3 regions of the Marinomonas sp. ef1 genome follow, and region 1 is predicted to be linked to each of the others. Evidence: predicted binding sites of a transcription regulator. Region 1 holds the regulator's gene; each other region holds the start of a gene.

Region 1 (5,819 bases):
GATAACGTCTACAACGTCATCGATGGTGATGCGGCCAAGTAGTTTTTTAGTTTTGCTGTCAATAACGGGAGCGGATACTAGGTCCATTTTTTCAAAAAGCTGCGCGACTTCGCTAGCTGGTGTTTCTGCGTCAATGACGGTGAATTCTGTTTCCATGATATCGCGCACTGTTGCGTTAATATCTGATACCAGTAGTTTGGTAAGTGGAAGTATTCCTAAAAGGCGATCTGAGCGGCTGACAACAAGTAAGTTGTCTGTCATGTCTGGTAGTGTTGAGTGTCTGCGTAAATAGCGAAACACCAGATCGACGGTAATATTTGGACGTATGGTGATGGTGTCCGTATTCATCAAGCCGCCGGCAGAATCTTCCGAGTAGCTTAATAGTGCTTCAACTCTTGTTCTGTCTTGCGTGGACATTGACGCAAGAACTTCTTTTACGACCTTTTCTGGTAGGTGTTGTAGTAAGTCGGCTAGGTCATCGCTTTCAAAATGTTCGGATACGGCGATAAGTCGCTCTGTATCCATGTTTTTCATGAATTGTACGCCAATATCTTCGCTTAGATATTGAAGTACTTCGCCTTCATTCTTGGCTTCTATTAACTCCCAAAGAAGCTTACGCTCTTTGGGAGGAGAAGACTCTAATAGACGAGCAACATCCTGTGCGGGCAAAGCGCCGTTAAGTAAATAACGGATTTGCATGGTGGTACCGGATTCGAGCGATTCGGTGACCGTTTGGAGGTGATTTAGAGTGTTTTGCTCTGACATATAAGTCTTACTCGTCTTCACCAAAACGATTATTTATTAATTCTATTACCGCTTTTATTGCATCTAACTCGTCTTCACCATTGGTTTTGATGCGAATTTCTGTGCCTTTGCCGGCAGCAAGCATCATCATTGCCATGATGCTTTTTCCGTCAACATTTCGGCTATCTTTTTCTATGGTGATATCGCAAGAAAAGCGAGTGGTTGTTTCAACCAATTTGCCAGCAGCGCGAGCATGCAAGCCAAGTTTATTTATGATCGTGACGGACTCTTCCTGCATGCTTTTTTCCTATATTAGTGATTCAAATATATTGAATAGTTCTTCATTGGTCTGTGCTGTGCGCAATTTATCCAGTGCTTCTGGGGATTGGGCAAGTTCTGCTATTTGAGCTAGCGTTGCAAGGTGTTGGTCACACTCATGAGGTGGAACAATTAATGCAAATATTAAGTCTACCGCTCTTTTATCGATGGAATCGAAATCAATCGGAGTTTGCAATGACATAACGACAATAGCGGTATGGTTTGCAGATTCTAGGCGACAGTGTGGAATAGCTATGCCGTTGCCTATGCCTGTACTACCTAGCTTTTCACGACCTAGTAGTGCGTCATAGACAGCTTCGTTGTCACAATGTAGTCGGTTGGAAGCAACTTCAGCAATGCTTTCAAGTACTCGTTTTTTACTAACAATATCTTGTTTTGCGAGAACGAGTTCCGCTTTTAATAATGATTTCAAGGACATGATAAAATGGTTTCCGTTTAGATCAGTCGTTTTCGTTCATTGGAAGGAGGGATGTTCATCGCCTCTCGATATTTGGCTACAGTGCGTCGAGCAACCTGTATGCCTTGGTCTGCTAAAATAGCAGCTAGCTTGTTATCACTTAACGGTTTTTTCGCCGGTTCATCCGATACAAGCTTTTTAATCATAGCTCGTATTGCGGTAGAAGAACATTCTCCGCCGGAGGCGGTGTTTACATGGCTGGAGAAAAAGTATTTCAGCTCAAAGATGCCCTTCGGTGTGTGCATGTATTTCTGAGTTGTTACCCTGGAAATAGTTGACTCATGCATACCTACTTCTTCTGCGACATCGTGAAGAACCATTGGTTTCATGGCTTCTTCGCCTAGTTCGAAGAAATCAATTTGTCGACTTACAATGCAGCTTGCCACTTTTAATAAAGTTTCGTTGCGGCTCTGTAGGCTCTTCATGAACCATTTTGCTTCTTGAAGAGAGGTTTTTATGTAAGTCACATCTTCTGCTGTTGCTGCTGCAGTGCTAGCCATCGCTGAGTAAGTCTCATTGATTTTGATGGGTGGCAAAGCGTCATTATTTAGTTCCACTTGCCATACGTCATGGCGTTTTTTCACTGTGACATCAGGAATAACGTAGTCCGTGTCGTCAGCGTCAATAACTGAGCCTGGGCGTGGGTTGAGCTGTTGAATCAAATTGACGACTTCTTTTAGCGCTTCGTCTTTGAGTTTTGTTTTACGGCTCAACTGAGCAAAATCTCGATTACCTAGTAATGGTAGGTAATGATCAATAAGATTGTATGTGCTCTTATACAGCGGGTGGCTTTGGAATGCTTCTAGTTGCACAAGAAGGCAGTCGCGTAGGTCAATTGAGCATACGCCTACAGGGTCAAAGCGCTGCAATCTATGCTGCACTGCAATGACTTCTTCAATATCTAGATCTTCTAATTCAGTGCCGAGAGATTCCCAGATGTCATCGGGAGAAATGCTTAAGTAGCCATCAGGTTGAACGCATTCAATGATGGCGTAAGCGATTTCAATGTCGCGATCTGACATGTGGGTTAAATTTAATTGCCATATAAGATGGTCTTGGATGCTTTCTGCTGGTGCGTTACGGCTTTCGAAGTCGCTATCGCCTTCGTAGCTGTTGTGATCGCTGACAGCTGCAGAACTTTGATAGGTATCATCCCAGTTACTATCTATGGATAGTTCTTCAGGGATGCTTTCTGTCCACTCAGATTCTACGCGTGGTTCTTCGCTATTATTGTCGACTGTTGTATCGGCAGCGCTTTTTGATTCTATGCTTGCAGGGATGTCGTGATGAATTTGTTCGTCGTCGTCGAGCTCAAGCAATGGGTTCGATTCAAGAAACTCATGAATTTCTTGTTTTAAATCCAACGTAGAAAGCTGCAGCAAGCGAATAGCCTGTTGCAGTTGTGGCGTCATAGTCAGCTGTTGACCAAGCTTTAATTGTAAAGACTGCTTCATAGAGCAACTCTTTCTTCTATTTGAATGAATTGGAACGAGTTATGCATACTACTCCCTTTCTACAGCAATGATAAGGGGTTACAGACGGAAGTCGTCGCCTAAATAGACCTTTTTTACTTGTTCATTGTTGATGACGGTACTGGCATCACCAGATGCAATGATGTAACCATTGCCAACAATGTAAGCTTTATCACAGATGTCTAGTGTTTCTCTGACATTGTGATCGGTAATTAAGACACCGATTCCACTTTCTTGGAGATGTTTGATTATGTGTTTTATGTCACCAACTGAGATAGGGTCTACGCCGGCAAAGGGTTCATCAAGTAGGATGAATTTTGGGTTCATGGCAACCGCTCTCGCTATTTCAACCCGGCGCCTTTCTCCTCCTGATAGTGCCATTCCTAGGTTGGTGCGAATATGGGTGATATGAAACTCTTCTAAGAGTTCTTCTAGTCTTTCTTGTTGTTGTGCTTTTGTTAGCTTTTTGCGGGTTTCTAAAATTGCTAGGATATTATCTTCTACAGACATTTTCCTAAAAATAGATGCCTCTTGAGGGAGGTAGCCAATGCCTTTTTGAGCACGAGTATGCATGGCGTCATGAGTGATGTCTTGGCCATCAATAAATATGCCGCCAGCGTCGTTTGCTACCATGCCAACTATCATATAAAAACAGGTGGTCTTACCCGCGCCATTAGGGCCAAGCAGGCCAACGGCTTGGCCAGACTCAACGGAAATAGATACATCCTTTACGACTTGGCGTTTTTTGTAGCTCTTCGCAAGGTGTTTTGCTTCTAGTAGTGCCATCTATTTTTTATTCTCAGGTGCTTGTTTATCTTTTGGCGCTTGTGGTTGTAAGGTCATTGATACGCGCCCTGAATCTTTTTTCTCAGCACTGAATGTGCCGTCATCAATCATATAGAGGATGTAGTCTGCGGTGATGGAGTTCTGCATTCTGCTTAGGTAACCATCACCAATAATTTCTAATTTTGATTCGCTGGTTAAATAATGTATTTCATTGCCTTTACTGATAACAATGTTGCCGCTCCAGTCTATCTGCTGACTGAATTTCGCAGGTTTTCCTGTGGCTTCTAGGCTGCTAAATTTTCGGGTCTTAGCGTCTGTTGTTACTTTAAGGTATTGGGCCTGAATTTCAATGGTACCTTGCTTAACAAATACATTACCTTTGTATATTGCTTCGCCTGAATTTTGGTCGAATGATGCCTCATCAGCTTGTATTTCTAATGGCTTGGTTGTGTCTTCAGGTAGTGCGTATGCGTATTGGCCAATTAGGGCTGAAGTAAGCAACACGCTGACGTTAATGAATCGTTTCATATTTTCCTCGTACAGATCCTGTCATCACGACTTCTTCTGAGTTTATATATGTTGTAATTGTGCCAGCAGAAGTCTCTCCTTGAGTGGAGATAAGTGTTGCATTTCCATAGCTGGTTAGTGATTGATCTTTATCTAAATAATGTATGTTATCTGCACTTAGCTTTATATCTTCAGATTGAAGGTATTTTTTAGTCGCTCTGGCATTTTCGGTTAATAGAATATCATTACTTCCGTCTTCAATAACCCCTTTATCTGCTTTTGCGCTCCAATGGCCTGATTTTGAGTAGCGCTCGACGTTAGGCGTTTGTAAGAGTGTTTTGGATTTTGCTATGTAGTGCAGCGTTTGTTCAGCATCAAGTGTTTCTATCAGAAGCCCGTCAGCATCAAACTCTTTAACTTTGACCTTAGTAATAAAGTAGTCTGGAGAACTGCTTAATGAGTCTGCTTGAACGAGGTTTTGTATAGGTGCTGCCCCATACCATCCTAAAGAGGCTACTACTATTAAAGTAGCCCCAATGATTAAAAGGCTTTTGGGTTTTGTTAGTGTTTTTAACGAAAGCATTACACCGAACCGTTTGAGCTAATAATAAATAAATAAACACCATAAGAAGCAATAAGCGGTAAGCCTACCCATCTAGGGATGCTGTTGTTTTTCGTTTTCCTGAAAATGAAAATAGCAAGAGCGAGTGCAACAGTTAAACCTAATACCCAAGGGAAATCTCTGCTTATCACGCTTTGATCTACTAGTCCTGGAGCAATAAGGGCTGGTAGTGGTAATACGGTGGCCAAGTTGAAGATGTTTGATCCCAATATATTGCCAATTGCTATATCGTGATGGCCTTTTCTGACGCTGCTAATTGAAGCCGCTAGTTCAGGTAGGCTGGTTCCAACTGCAACGATAGTAAGGCCTATAACTAATTCGCTTACGCCTAAAGCGGTTGCTATGCCTATTGCACCCCAGACAAGTAATTTAGAACTTCCTATCAATACAGCTAATCCGATTAGTGCAATGATGAGGGATTTGCTGACAGAGGTTCCATCGTCTTCTGGTAAGCCTTCTTTTAAATCTTTTTCTAAATCTTTACTGCCTCTTAGCAATATTGTCAGGATAATAATAAAAGCAGCAATTAGAATCACGCCATCCCATACGCCAAGGGTCTGATCGTATAGTAAAAAACCTGCTAGCAGGGTGATAGCTAATACGAGAGGGACTTCTTTGGTGGACAGTCCGGAGGCGATTGGAATTGCTGAGAATAATAATGTGATGCCGAAGACAAGTGCGATGTTGGCAATGTTCGAGCCAAGCACATTGCCAACTGCTATTTCTGGTGCGTTATCAAGTGCCGCAATGGCCGAAACGACCATTTCTGGTGCGGATGTGCCGAACGCGACTAACGTAATCCCTATTATCATTGGATTTACATTCAGTTTCTCTGCTACAAGCGCAGAGTGTTCTATAAATTTGTCGGAACTCATTACGAGCAAAACTAACC
Region 2 (5,819 bases), on a different contig from region 1:
AACGATGCTCTGCCACTTCGGTTTCTAAATGTCGGTTGGTCGCAGCAATGATGCGTACATTTACTTTACGAATTTGATCTTTGCCCACGGCTTGGATTTCTTGATTCTGAATAGCGCGAAGCAAAGTACCTTGGACTTCTAACGGTAATTCGCCAATTTCATCGAGCAATAAGGTTCCGCCATCAGCCAATAGAAACTTACCGTCACGATCTCGATCCGCGCCAGTAAAGGCGCCTTTTACATGCCCAAACAACTCACTTTCGATGAGGTGATGCGGAATCGCGGCGCAGTTCACATAGACCATGGGCGCGTCGGAACGGGAGGAATGCTCATGTAGGGCTCGTGCGACAAGCTCTTTGCCTACGCCCGTTTCGCCTTCAATCAAGATAGAAAAGTCTGACGGTGCGACCAGATTGATTGACTGTTTGAGATCTTGCATGGCTTTGCTCTGACCTATCATTTCATGGCTTTGTTCGCCCATTACTTTTAATACGTTTTGAGCATGTTGTGATTGGTTTTCTAATTTTTCCATTAAGATGGCGGTATTTAGCGTCATAGCCGCCATGGTACCGATAATTTCCAAAGCGCGCGCGTCGATATCATCGAAAACGCCCGGCATAATGCTGTCTAACGTCACCACGCCAATCAACTTGCCTTCCAAATACAGCGGCACTCCCATGCAGGAATGCACTGGCAAATTCTCGTCATGGCCTAACACCATGCCATCGTAAGGATCTGGAAGCGGCGAGTCTGCGGGAAAACGAACTGGATAATGTCCGCTACTGATCGCTTTCAGACGCGGGTGTTCATCAATAATGAATCGACGTCCCATCAGATCTTCCGATAAGCCTCGCTGGGCAAGTGGCGCCAGCACACCATTGTTGTTCGCCAATAAAACGACGGCATCACAATTAATCGTTGCCCGCACCGCATAAACCAATTGTTCAAAGCGATTCGGCTGTGTCACCGCACTAGCAAGATCGAGGGCAAAGCTAAGTAAGGCGTTATTAGAAACCTGCTTCATGGATATCGGCTCATAGGGCGAATTATTTTTCGTGTCAATTTGACTCAAACATACCATATAGACTTTCTTTTTGGTGAGTCTTATTGACTCTAATTTTTATATTAAAAACATAAACCACTGATTTTATTATCAATTATAAGTTGGCACGAGCTTCGCTATAGAAGAGTTAAGAAAGCATTTATTCGTACTCTTAGAAAAGGAAATAACATGTTAACTCAACACCATATAGACACTGTCAAAGCTACTATTCCACTTCTTGCTTCTGCAGGAACCGCGATTACTGAGCATTTTTATCAACGCATGTTCTCTCATAATCCAGAGCTAAAAGATGTATTCAACATGACCCACCAAAGAACTGGTGGTCAACCTGCGGCTTTGTTCAATGCCATCGCGGCATACGCAACACATATCGATAATCTCGAAGTACTTACCAGTGCCGTGATGCGTATAGCTCATAAGCACACCAGTTTTAATATCCAACCAAGTCAATATGACATCGTTGGTCATCACCTTATTGAAACCTTGCGTGAACTCGCTCCAGATGCTTTTACCAAAGACGTAGAAGAAGCATGGGTAGCGGCTTACATGCAATTAGCTGGGATATTTATTCAAGTCGAAGGTGATCTTTATAAAGAACGCGCTGCCCAACTTGGCGGCTGGAAAGACTTCCGCCGTTTCCGTGTAGCCTCCAAAACACCAGAATCTGATTTGGTTACCAGCTTTGTGTTTGAGCCTGTGGATGGCGGCGCAGTAATTGACTATCAGCCAGGGCAATATTTGGGCGTTAAGTTACATCCAAAAGGCAATGAGTTCGATGAGATACGTCAATACTCTTTATCAACAGCGCCAAATGGTAAAAGTTATCGCATAAGCGTCAAACGCGAAGGCGCTGGCGACATAGCTGGGGTCATGTCGAACTACCTTCACGATCACCTAAACGTCGGCGATGAAATAGAAGCCATGCCACCTGCAGGCGATTTCGTTTTCCAAGACAAACAAACTCCTGTGGTACTGATTTCTGGTGGTGTTGGCTTAACGCCAATGCAAGCCATACTAAACACTCTTGCTAAACAGCAATACAGCCACCCAGTAAGCTATTTACACGCTTGTGCTCATCAAGGTCAGCATTCCTTCAAAGAGCACGTGAACAGCTTGAAAGACCAACTGAATTTGTCCGTTCACACTTGGTACGAACAAGCCGACAGCGAAGAAGAAGGAGTGTTAAACGGCATGATGCAACTAGAAGCCATCAAAGACAGCTTGCCGCTGACGAATGGCGAGTTCTATTTATGCGGGCCTGTTGGCTTCATGATGTTTGTTAAACAGCAGCTCTTAACGCTTGGTGTGGAAGCAGACCGAATTCATTACGAATTGTTCGGCCCACATCAAGAGGTTTGATAAACAAGTAATACTCTAAGTTGAAAAACAAAAAAGCATGAGTAACCGATGATACTCATGCTTTATTTTATTTAGACATTTGATTATGACTGAGCAAGCAACAAAGCTTGCTCTTTTTCCTCCACCCTTGTGAAGGAAGAACGAGAGGTGACACGTTCAATGTAAGCGTCGACCACTGGATTCGTCGTAATGAGTCCAAACATGCGGCACCATTTCAAACTCAATCCCCAAAGAATATCCACTGCATACATCTCCTCTCCCAATAAATAAGGACCTTTGGCGATTTGATCGAATAGCGTTTGCAGCATTTTATCAAAGCTACCATAGGATGATTGAGACGCTGCGACTTCAGGGCGATTAAATGCTTTGTCGATTACAGCGGGTTCAAAACTGCTGCCTTGATAGGCCATCCAACGTAAATAAGCACCACGTTTTGGATCATTGAAAGCAGGCGCGAGTCCTTTTTCAGGAAACAGATCGGCCAAGTAGGTGTAACAAGCAACTTGTTCTGTAACCACAGTGTCGTTATGAACAAGGGTTGGAAATTTCCCCAAAGGATTGATAGCGAGAAACTCTGGTTGTTGATTTTCACCGGCTTTGAAATTCAGCACTTTCATGTCATAGGGAATCCCCAACTCTTCCAGCAATACCCAAATGCCAGTGCCTCGGGTTTGTGGAGCATGGTACAGGGTGATGGTGTCTTGGTTGCTTTGAATCTCGCTCATATCCGTTACCTCAAATAGGTTGTTAGATCATTTTTGGTGGTTACATGAGCTATATTAGTGACTAAACCTGACATCTAGTGTCAGGTTTATACTTTATACTGGCGAAATAACACTCGCTCAATGCTGTTAGTTGGCAAGATGACTTAGCTCGACGACAAAGAACAGTGAAAGGAGAATCTCATGCGAGCCAGCCGAATACTCAAAATGCTGATGATGTTGCAAACCCACGAGAAGGTCACGGCTGCAGAATTGGCTGACGCCTGTGAAACCTCTATTCGTACGGTTTATCGGGATATCGAAGCACTTAGCGCCATTGGCGTCCCCGTCTACAGCGAACAAGGAGTGCAAGGTGGCTATCGGTTGTTGCAAGGTTATCGCACCCGTTTGAATGGGCTTTCCGCCAAAGAAGCAGAAACACTGTTTTTAGCCGGGTTGTCTGGTCCTGCGCAAAAAATGGGGATAGACACCCTCCTTGCCGATGCTCAATTAAAGTTAAAGGCCGCCTTACCAGAAAACATACGACCAGAAATCGACCGCTTACAAAGTCGATTTTTGCTCGATGCGCCCAATTGGTTTTCTGACGATGAAAAAGTCACTTACTTGCCAGACTTAATGACAGCGGTATTAGAACAACGCTGTGTTGTCATGCAATATCAAAGCTGGAAAGGCGAAATTAATCGCCAGCTACAACCTCTGGGCATCGTTTTAAAAGGCGGTCAGTGGTATTTGCTCGCGCAGGTAGAGAAGGACGTTCGGACATATAGAGTGTCTCGTATTGAGTCATTAACCTTATTGGATGAAGTATTCGAACGCCCCAAAGACTTCAATTTAGCAGCGTTTTGGCAGGATAGTTTACGTCGTATGGAAACGATTCAATTTCCGATTATCGCTGAGGTGCGTTTAACCGTTTTGGGGCTGAAGATCATGCAATACGTATGCTCTTCTTATGCGGTAAATCAAGCTCAGATAGAACCAATGGACGAATCAGGTTGGCACCGAGCCAGATTTCCAGTGGGCGAATCAGTACACGGTTGTGCTGAACTCTTACGCTTTGGGGCAGAGCTGGAAGTGATTGGTCCACCACAACTGCGCGCAGAAATGGAGAAGTTGGTATCGTCCTTGGCTACCTTATATCAATAGAATGTAACTCAATAATTTAACTCATTGAGAGCAATCATGTGTCTTGCTTAAACGGCAACAACGCGTGGGTATCTTGATGGTACTCACGCACGGTTTCGGCTTCTTCTTCGCAGAAAATTCATACCAGATAAGAAATTAGATCGATTGCACATAACAATCGAGTCAAATACGATGCTGAAAAACGATTACTTTAACGAAAGGATTAAAAAGCTAACAGATAAGCTTGTTTCGCCTATGAAATAAGGAGAAAACCAAGACAGAAGAAGTAATTTTCATCTGACTTCAAATGAACCTAAATCTCGACCAGACCTATTATTTAGTTAGATCCTCCCTAATCTCAATAGGATTACCGACTCTTATTTTTATACCTATTTTATTAGTGAAAATAATCAATTACTCAAAAGTTATATTGATCTATCCTGCTGACAAAATTACTATCATCAGACTAACCATAAATAAAAGGATTTGAAGTGAATACTGATTGGCAACTAGTTGTTACACCGTATCAAGAAAAAGGCAACGATACAGGCCTTGTTCGTATTTTATTTGCAATAGATCAAGATGAGAAATTCCATGAGATTGATAGTGCTACTACAGATAATCCTATAGTCTGGATATCTAGTGGATATTCTGACATAGCCAAACAGTATCAATCAGGAGACCTTCTATTATTAGAAAAATTTTCCGAGTCTGATAAGTTTAGTGACAATTATCAAAATACTAAAATTGAAGAGAGAGCTGACTACTGGTCTACAAGTAAAGTAATAAGTTCAGTAGAAGAAAGTAGAATGGTTCCAGTTATTGATTCTGAACTACCGGATAAAGCAACAGGTATTTTAAACTATAATAATGAGCTACCAAAGAGTCAGTTCTTCATAAAAAATAGTGATTTTATCTATGGCCCGTTTCACCATGTGATTGAAAATGATGGTCAAATTAAAGCAGAACCACACACTCAATTAGCTCTAAGCTTGCAGCAAAATTTTGTTGCAAAGATTCCAACACAGTCCTTAAAAGAAAATAACCTAATAGTAACACCAAATGCTGATGGTGTGGGTATGTTTCACTCCTACTTAACCAATTTGAAAGAAATAAAAAAACACATTAGCGAAATTCATCAAGAAGACTTTATCAATAATGCCCAATTAGTTAGTTACTTTTCAAAGAATGGCTTTGGGAAAGGGAAGAGCCCATTATCCAAAAAGAATGCAGAGACGCTAAAAGCAGCTATAGCAGAACAATCGAAAAAGAATGTTCAACTATCAAGAGATCCTCGCCTAGTTCGCCTTAATGACGTATTAGGAGATTATGTAACCACCTCGGATCAAAGTAAAACAATTATAGATGACTGGCTTAATAGTAAAAATGGTCAAGAATTTCTAGAATCATACTTTAAAGAAAATCCAGATTTAATATCTAAACACTCAACTGAAGTCGATGAAACTGAACAAGAGATAAATGTTTTAAGAGCAACAAAACAACAATTAGAATTAGAAATTTCTAAAGAAAAAAATCATTTAGTAAAAGAAAAG
Region 3 (5,819 bases), on a different contig from region 1:
ATCCGCCGTTAGCACAGCACAAACCTGATTAGCAAAGCTAGAAACAGCCGCATCAGCACTATCTGGCAAAGATTCACAAGGCAAGCAGGCCACATCCGTACCATGCACCTGATTTAGCCAAGTCGTTGAATCCGGCATATCAATATAAGAAGCGAACAGTTGGCGATTCTGCTGAACCGCAGCAGGATCATCCTGTACATGAAGACCTAGATTAAGACTATCAAACGGCACGCTACTAACTCCACCAATACGAGTGGAGACATAAGCACGAACAGATGAAGGCGCAGGCCAAGTAGGGCTAATATAAGATGAGGCATGAGAAGACATTATAATCTCCAAAAATAAAAAATAAAAAAGGCAGCCGAAGCTGCCTCTATAACACGACCAAATTAGAAATATTCAGAGTCGTTACTACCAGACTCCACCATATCTTTCTTAAGGGCGTCTAATAGTTTCTTCATATCATCTGGTAAATCAATTTCCCATTCCATCCATTCGCCAGTAATAGGATGAGACAATTCTAATTTTTTAGCATGCAATGCTTGGCGACGGAAATGACGTAGCTCATCCTGCAACTCAGGAGAACACGCCTTTGGCATTTTCAAGCGACCGCCATATTGAGGGTCGCCAACCAACGGATATTGAATAAACGCCATATGAACGCGAATTTGATGAGTGCGCCCTGTTTCTAGCTTTAAACGAATATGCGTGTGATTTTTAAAACGCTCAACTAAGCGATAATGCGTTACCGCATCTTTACCATTAACAGGCTCTACCGCTTGTTTTTGACGATTATGTGGATGACGACCGATAGGCTCATCCACAACACCACCGCCAGTCATCACACCAATAGAAACTGCTTCGTATTCACGACCCATACTACGCTCTTGCAACTGAGTCACAAGATCGGTTTGCGCAGCCAAAGTCTTAGCAACCACCATCAAACCAGTTGTTTCTTTATCAAGGCGATGCACGATACCAGCACGCGGAATATGAGCCGTCTCTGGTGCATGATGAAGAATCGCATTCATCAAAGTACCATCTCGGTTACCAACAGCAGGATGCACAACCAAACCCGCAGGCTTGTTTATGATCATGATGTCATCATCTTCATAAACAACATCGAGATCCATTGCTTGAGCTTCATGCTCTTCTTGAGCTTCGATAACAATATCCAATGTCACCACTTCACCGCCAAATAATTTTTCTTTTGGTTTAGTGATTTTACCATCGACCTTCAAGACACCTTCTTTGATCCAGCTCTGTATCCGCGAACGAGAATAGTCACTAAACAATTCTGTTGCGATCTGATCGAAACGGTTGCCACCCAAATCGAAAGGAACTTGGGCTTCTTTTACTATGCGCTCTGCCATACAATGTACTTTAGTCTGTTGTTTTCAGCTCAATAAATTTATCATTGGGCTTGAATGTGAAAAAACGTGTAGCGCCTTGCACTTCATCATCTTTCGCAATATAACGCTACAAAATGCCGATTGAGGCTTACCTACTACCATATCAAGGTTTTGATTATACATGGGATTTCATCACTCGTTGCTCCGATTCTCTGGAATAGTTAGTTTTTCTTTATTCATTGTTGCCTGTTCAAGCAAACAGGTACAAGAACCAGACCTACCTGAACGCGTCTATTACGACAAAGCTCAGCAAGCTCTAAAAGAAAATCTTCCTACTACCGCCATTAAACATCTAAAAGATTTAGATTCTCGCTATCCATTTGGTGAATTTAGTACTCGCGCGGAATTAGACTTAATTTACGCACAAATGGAGGCAAGCGATTTCATCGCAGCTCATGCATCAGCTGAGCGATTTATCAAAAATCATCCAGAACACGATTCTGTAGATTATGCTTATTATATGCGTGCTTTATCAACCTACAAAGGTGCAGAAAGCTTAATGTCTCGCTACTTAAATCTTGATCCAAGTGAAAGAGATTCGAAAGAACTTGCCAAAGCATTTAATGAACTTGCAGATTTTACATCTCGTTTTCCCAAAAGCACTTATGCTCCTGATGCAAAAGCACGTATGTATTATTTGCGAGAAATGGTGGCCCGTCACGAACTACAAGTGGCACGCTATTACCTTAAAAGGAAAGCACCGCTTTCTGCACTACGTCGTAGCCAAGAAGTAATTCAACACTATCCAAGCACACGCTCTGTAGAGGAAGCACTGGCCATAAGCATTCAATCATACAATGATTTGAAACAAACAGATTTGGCACAAACCAATCTAGCAGTATTAAAACAAAATTTTCCAAATACATCGTACATTGACAATAATGGTAACTTTGTCACCCTGAAGCTACCAAGCGATGCTGACCCCGGATTTCTATACTGGGTTTCATTTGGTCTAATTAACTAGATACCATCTAGTTAGGTAGCAGGGTACAGAGTATTTTCTTGCCCTGCGTGCCAAGCTGGATGTTTTGCCATGACTACAGAAATGAACCTATCCGAGTTAACGAAATAAGCAAGCCAACGTTTCACATTAGTGTACTCAGACAAATCAAACCATTTCGGATTCACAGCTGCAAACTGACGGATGAAGGGGAAAATGGCAATATCCGCCAAACTTCTCGCCTCACCTGCTATAAATACCCTATTTTCTAAACGCTTCTCCAGTCGAGACAAAAATACCGCTCCTCTACCGCGATAATAGGCTTCGCTACGTTCTGGGTGTCGATCCGCATATTTATATCTATCCAGCCAGTACTTAAAAAAATGATCATTGTAAGTAACCCAAGACATTATTCGATGCCGTTTCTGACTGTCTGCAGGCCACAATTCATCAGCCTTTTGCTTATCACCTGCCCGCGCTAGAGCCCAAAAAATAATATCCAAGCTCTCAGGATATCGCGTCCCATCAAGGTCAATTAACTGAGGAACCGTCGAACGCCCTCCCAATAACAATAATTCTGGCGGTTTAGACTTTAAAACCACCTCGCGCAAGTACACATAGACATTCAGTTCAGCTAGTGCGTATCTAGAGCGCATTGCATATGGACAACGTCTGAACGAATATAGAATGGGTAACAAAAAAAACTCCTGATTTTTATAATACAAATCTCACATATAAAAAAACCATGCTATCTATAAACATCTTATAAAAAACAAGAAGCTTATAGGCATGGCTTTTTTGATCGATTAGGACTCAATTAAACTGGAGTAACATTCTCAGCTTGAGGACCTTTTTGACCTTGAGTCACTTCGAACGTTACTTTTTGACCTTCTTGTAAAGTGCGACGACCACTACCATTTATTGAACGGAAATGAACGAAAACATCAGGTCCGCCTTCACGTTCAATAAAACCAAATCCTTTTTCATCATTAAACCATTTAACAATACCTGATACTAACTGACCTGACATAACAACCTCATTATTTATGTTGCCCTTAAATAGGCAATCTTTTAACTATGCTAAAAGCTCTTAAAGCTTGAGTAACTTCTTAATGTTAAGCATATTAAGTTAAGATTTATCTTAAAAAATACACCAACTTATCGATAATAAGTCGTAAAAAATAAAATAGAAAGCGGATGAAAAACAAGTATTGTTAAAAAAAGTAATAACACTCAACCAAAATATCAGCCCTACCCTATAAAGCCAACCGAAAACCACAACCATACTAAGCTATAAAACAACAAAAACACCCAAAACTTCAAAACAGTGCAATTTAGGAAGATTCCAATTAAATAGCACCAAATAAAAGCATAAATGGAACAGTTATTGCTTAATTCCAAATAAATTTAAATTAACCAATCTTAAAAAACCAATAAAGCCCCAAAAAAGAGCATTTAAGGACAATAGCAAACCTTTTCGGTGCAAAAACAAACGTTAGGAGCCACCTTTGACATCCACAAACAGTGCAGTAGAGATGCTAGTTTCCAGTTCAAATACTCTTTTTATACTGCTTGGCGCCATAATGGTATTTGCCATGCATGCAGGGTTCGCTTTTTTAGAAGTGGGAACGGTACGACATAAGAATCAAGTAAACGCTTTAGTCAAAATAATGACTGATTTTGCAATTTCGGCTCTCGTTTACTTTTTTGTTGGCTATCAAATTGCCTATGGCATCAATTTTTTTGACAGTGCAGCGGTATTATCACAGGAGCATGGTTATAGTTTAGTAAAGTTTTTTTTCCTCATGACTTTTGCTGCGGCGATACCTGCCATAATTTCTGGTGGTGTTGCTGAACGAGCAAAATTTTATCCCATGCTAATTTCTGCAGCGATAATTGTTGGTATTGCCTATCCATTTTTTGAAGGTATTGTATGGAATGGAAATTATGGCCTTCAAAATTGGCTAGAAAAACAATACGGGGCGCCTTTTCATGACTTTGCAGGCTCCGTTGTCGTTCATGCTTTTGGGGGCTGGGTTGCTCTTGCCGCCATTATCCTACTTGGTACACGTCGAGGCCGTTTTAGACACGGAAAATTAGTCGCATTTGCACCGTCAAACATCCCATTTTTGGCCTTAGGCGCCTGGATACTTTGTATAGGTTGGTTTGGTTTTAACGTCATGTCAGCACAAACGCTTGATGGCATAAGCGGCTTAGTGGCTGTTAATTCTTTAATGGCGATGGTTGGTGGCATCATAGCGGCCATGTTATTTGGAAAAAATGACCCAGGCTTTATCCACAATGGCCCCTTAGCAGGTTTAGTTGCCGTATGTGCAGGTTCAGACATCATGCACCCTATTGGCGCTTTAGCCACAGGAGCATTTGCCGGTGTAATATTCACCACTTTGTTTACTATTATTCAGCAAAAATTCAAACACACAGATGATGTTCTCGGTGTTTGGCCTCTGCATGGCGTTTGTGGAGCCTGGGGAGGCATTGCAGCAGGTATTTTTGGATCCGAGACACTTGGTGGCTTAGGTGGCGTTAGCTTCTTCTCTCAGCTCGTAGGAAGCTCTGGTGGAATCGTAATAGCAACACTAAGCGGATTCATTGTTTATGGAATAGTTAAGTTAGTGAGCGGATTACGCCTCAGTGAAGAGGATGAATTTAACGGGGCAGACTTGTCAATTCATAAAATAGGCTCTATTGGCAAAGAATAACACTACCTCGTATAAAAGCCTGATGTCGTTTTGGTTCATTTTTAACTAAACCGACATCAGGCTTTTTTATTTTCTAGTTCATCTAGAGGTCTGTATAATTGCCCATTTATTGAAGCGAAAATACTAATGAAGATTTGGCTACTCACGCACAGTGAAGAACTAAAAAAAGCATCAGGAACAGGAAGACTAGTAAAAGAAACCCTAGGAAAAGAATGTGAAATTATCGTATGGTCCAGAGTCGCGCCAGATGAAGCGATATTAAACCTATCACCATCCGACACTCTACTAATTTATTTGTGTGAAAATGAAGAGCAAAAAGCTGTTAGTGATAGCCAGATATCCAAGAATAACACCATTATTATTGACGGAACTTGGCAACAAGCTCGCAAAATATACAATCAATCTCCCTACCTACAAAAATTCAAACATCATGAAATTCAAGGTGTAAAATCCGTATACAACAAACGTCGTAATCAAAAAAATATCGGTCTTTGCACTGCTGAAGTCGCTATTCATATTTTGACTGAATACAAGCATCCAGCAGCGGAAGAATTATCTAATAAATTCACTAAATTCAACCAGTAACACTTACTCTGATTTCACCCAAATGCTCAATCCAAGCCTGCATTTCATCCCCAACAACTACAGCCCCTACATTCTCAGGCGTCCCCGTCATTATTAAATCACCTGGTCGTAACTCAAAGACCTCTGATAACTTACAAATAACCTCTTCAATAGACCAAGTTA

The links. Region 1 encodes sigma-54, which starts transcription at its own class of promoters, with help from an activator protein. Its sites were predicted from a motif close to TGGCACNNNNNTTGCTNT; they were not measured.
Region 2: a site for sigma-54 is predicted at 1,166-1,183, ahead of hmpA (NO-inducible flavohemoprotein). Genes of this name have one in related genera too.
Region 3: a site for sigma-54 is predicted at 3,729-3,746, ahead of CCS02_RS18900 (ammonium transporter). Genes of this name have one in related genera too.

The regions. Positions count from the first base shown of each region.
Region 1 covers NZ_NHTT01000012.1:88,580-94,398, reverse strand. Annotated here, with positions in the region: gene mgtE (magnesium transporter) at 1-765, opposite strand, end outside; gene CCS02_RS16570 (HPr family phosphocarrier protein) at 773-1,042, opposite strand; gene ptsN (PTS IIA-like nitrogen regulatory protein PtsN) at 1,052-1,501, opposite strand; gene CCS02_RS16560 (RNA polymerase factor sigma-54) at 1,519-2,994, opposite strand; gene lptB (LPS export ABC transporter ATP-binding protein) at 3,073-3,798, opposite strand; gene lptA (lipopolysaccharide transport periplasmic protein LptA) at 3,799-4,326, opposite strand; gene lptC (LPS export ABC transporter periplasmic protein LptC) at 4,310-4,888, opposite strand; gene CCS02_RS16540 (calcium/sodium antiporter) at 4,888-5,819, opposite strand, start outside.
Region 2 covers NZ_NHTT01000004.1:37,910-43,728, forward strand. Annotated here, with positions in the region: gene norR (nitric oxide reductase transcriptional regulator NorR) at 1-1,024, opposite strand, end outside; gene hmpA (NO-inducible flavohemoprotein) at 1,232-2,422, shown strand; gene CCS02_RS06775 (glutathione S-transferase family protein) at 2,506-3,147, opposite strand; gene CCS02_RS06780 (helix-turn-helix transcriptional regulator) at 3,328-4,287, shown strand; gene CCS02_RS06785 (hypothetical protein) at 4,758-5,819, shown strand, end outside.
Region 3 covers NZ_NHTT01000017.1:4,572-10,390, reverse strand. Annotated here, with positions in the region: gene pgeF (peptidoglycan editing factor PgeF) at 1-327, opposite strand, end outside; gene rluD (23S rRNA pseudouridine(1911/1915/1917) synthase RluD) at 390-1,373, opposite strand; gene CCS02_RS18915 (outer membrane protein assembly factor BamD) at 1,534-2,376, shown strand; gene CCS02_RS18910 (glutathione S-transferase) at 2,388-3,050, opposite strand; gene CCS02_RS18905 (cold-shock protein) at 3,170-3,382, opposite strand; gene CCS02_RS18900 (ammonium transporter) at 3,861-5,072, shown strand; gene CCS02_RS18895 (tRNA-uridine aminocarboxypropyltransferase) at 5,199-5,657, shown strand; gene CCS02_RS18890 (fumarylacetoacetate hydrolase family protein) at 5,647-5,819, opposite strand, start outside.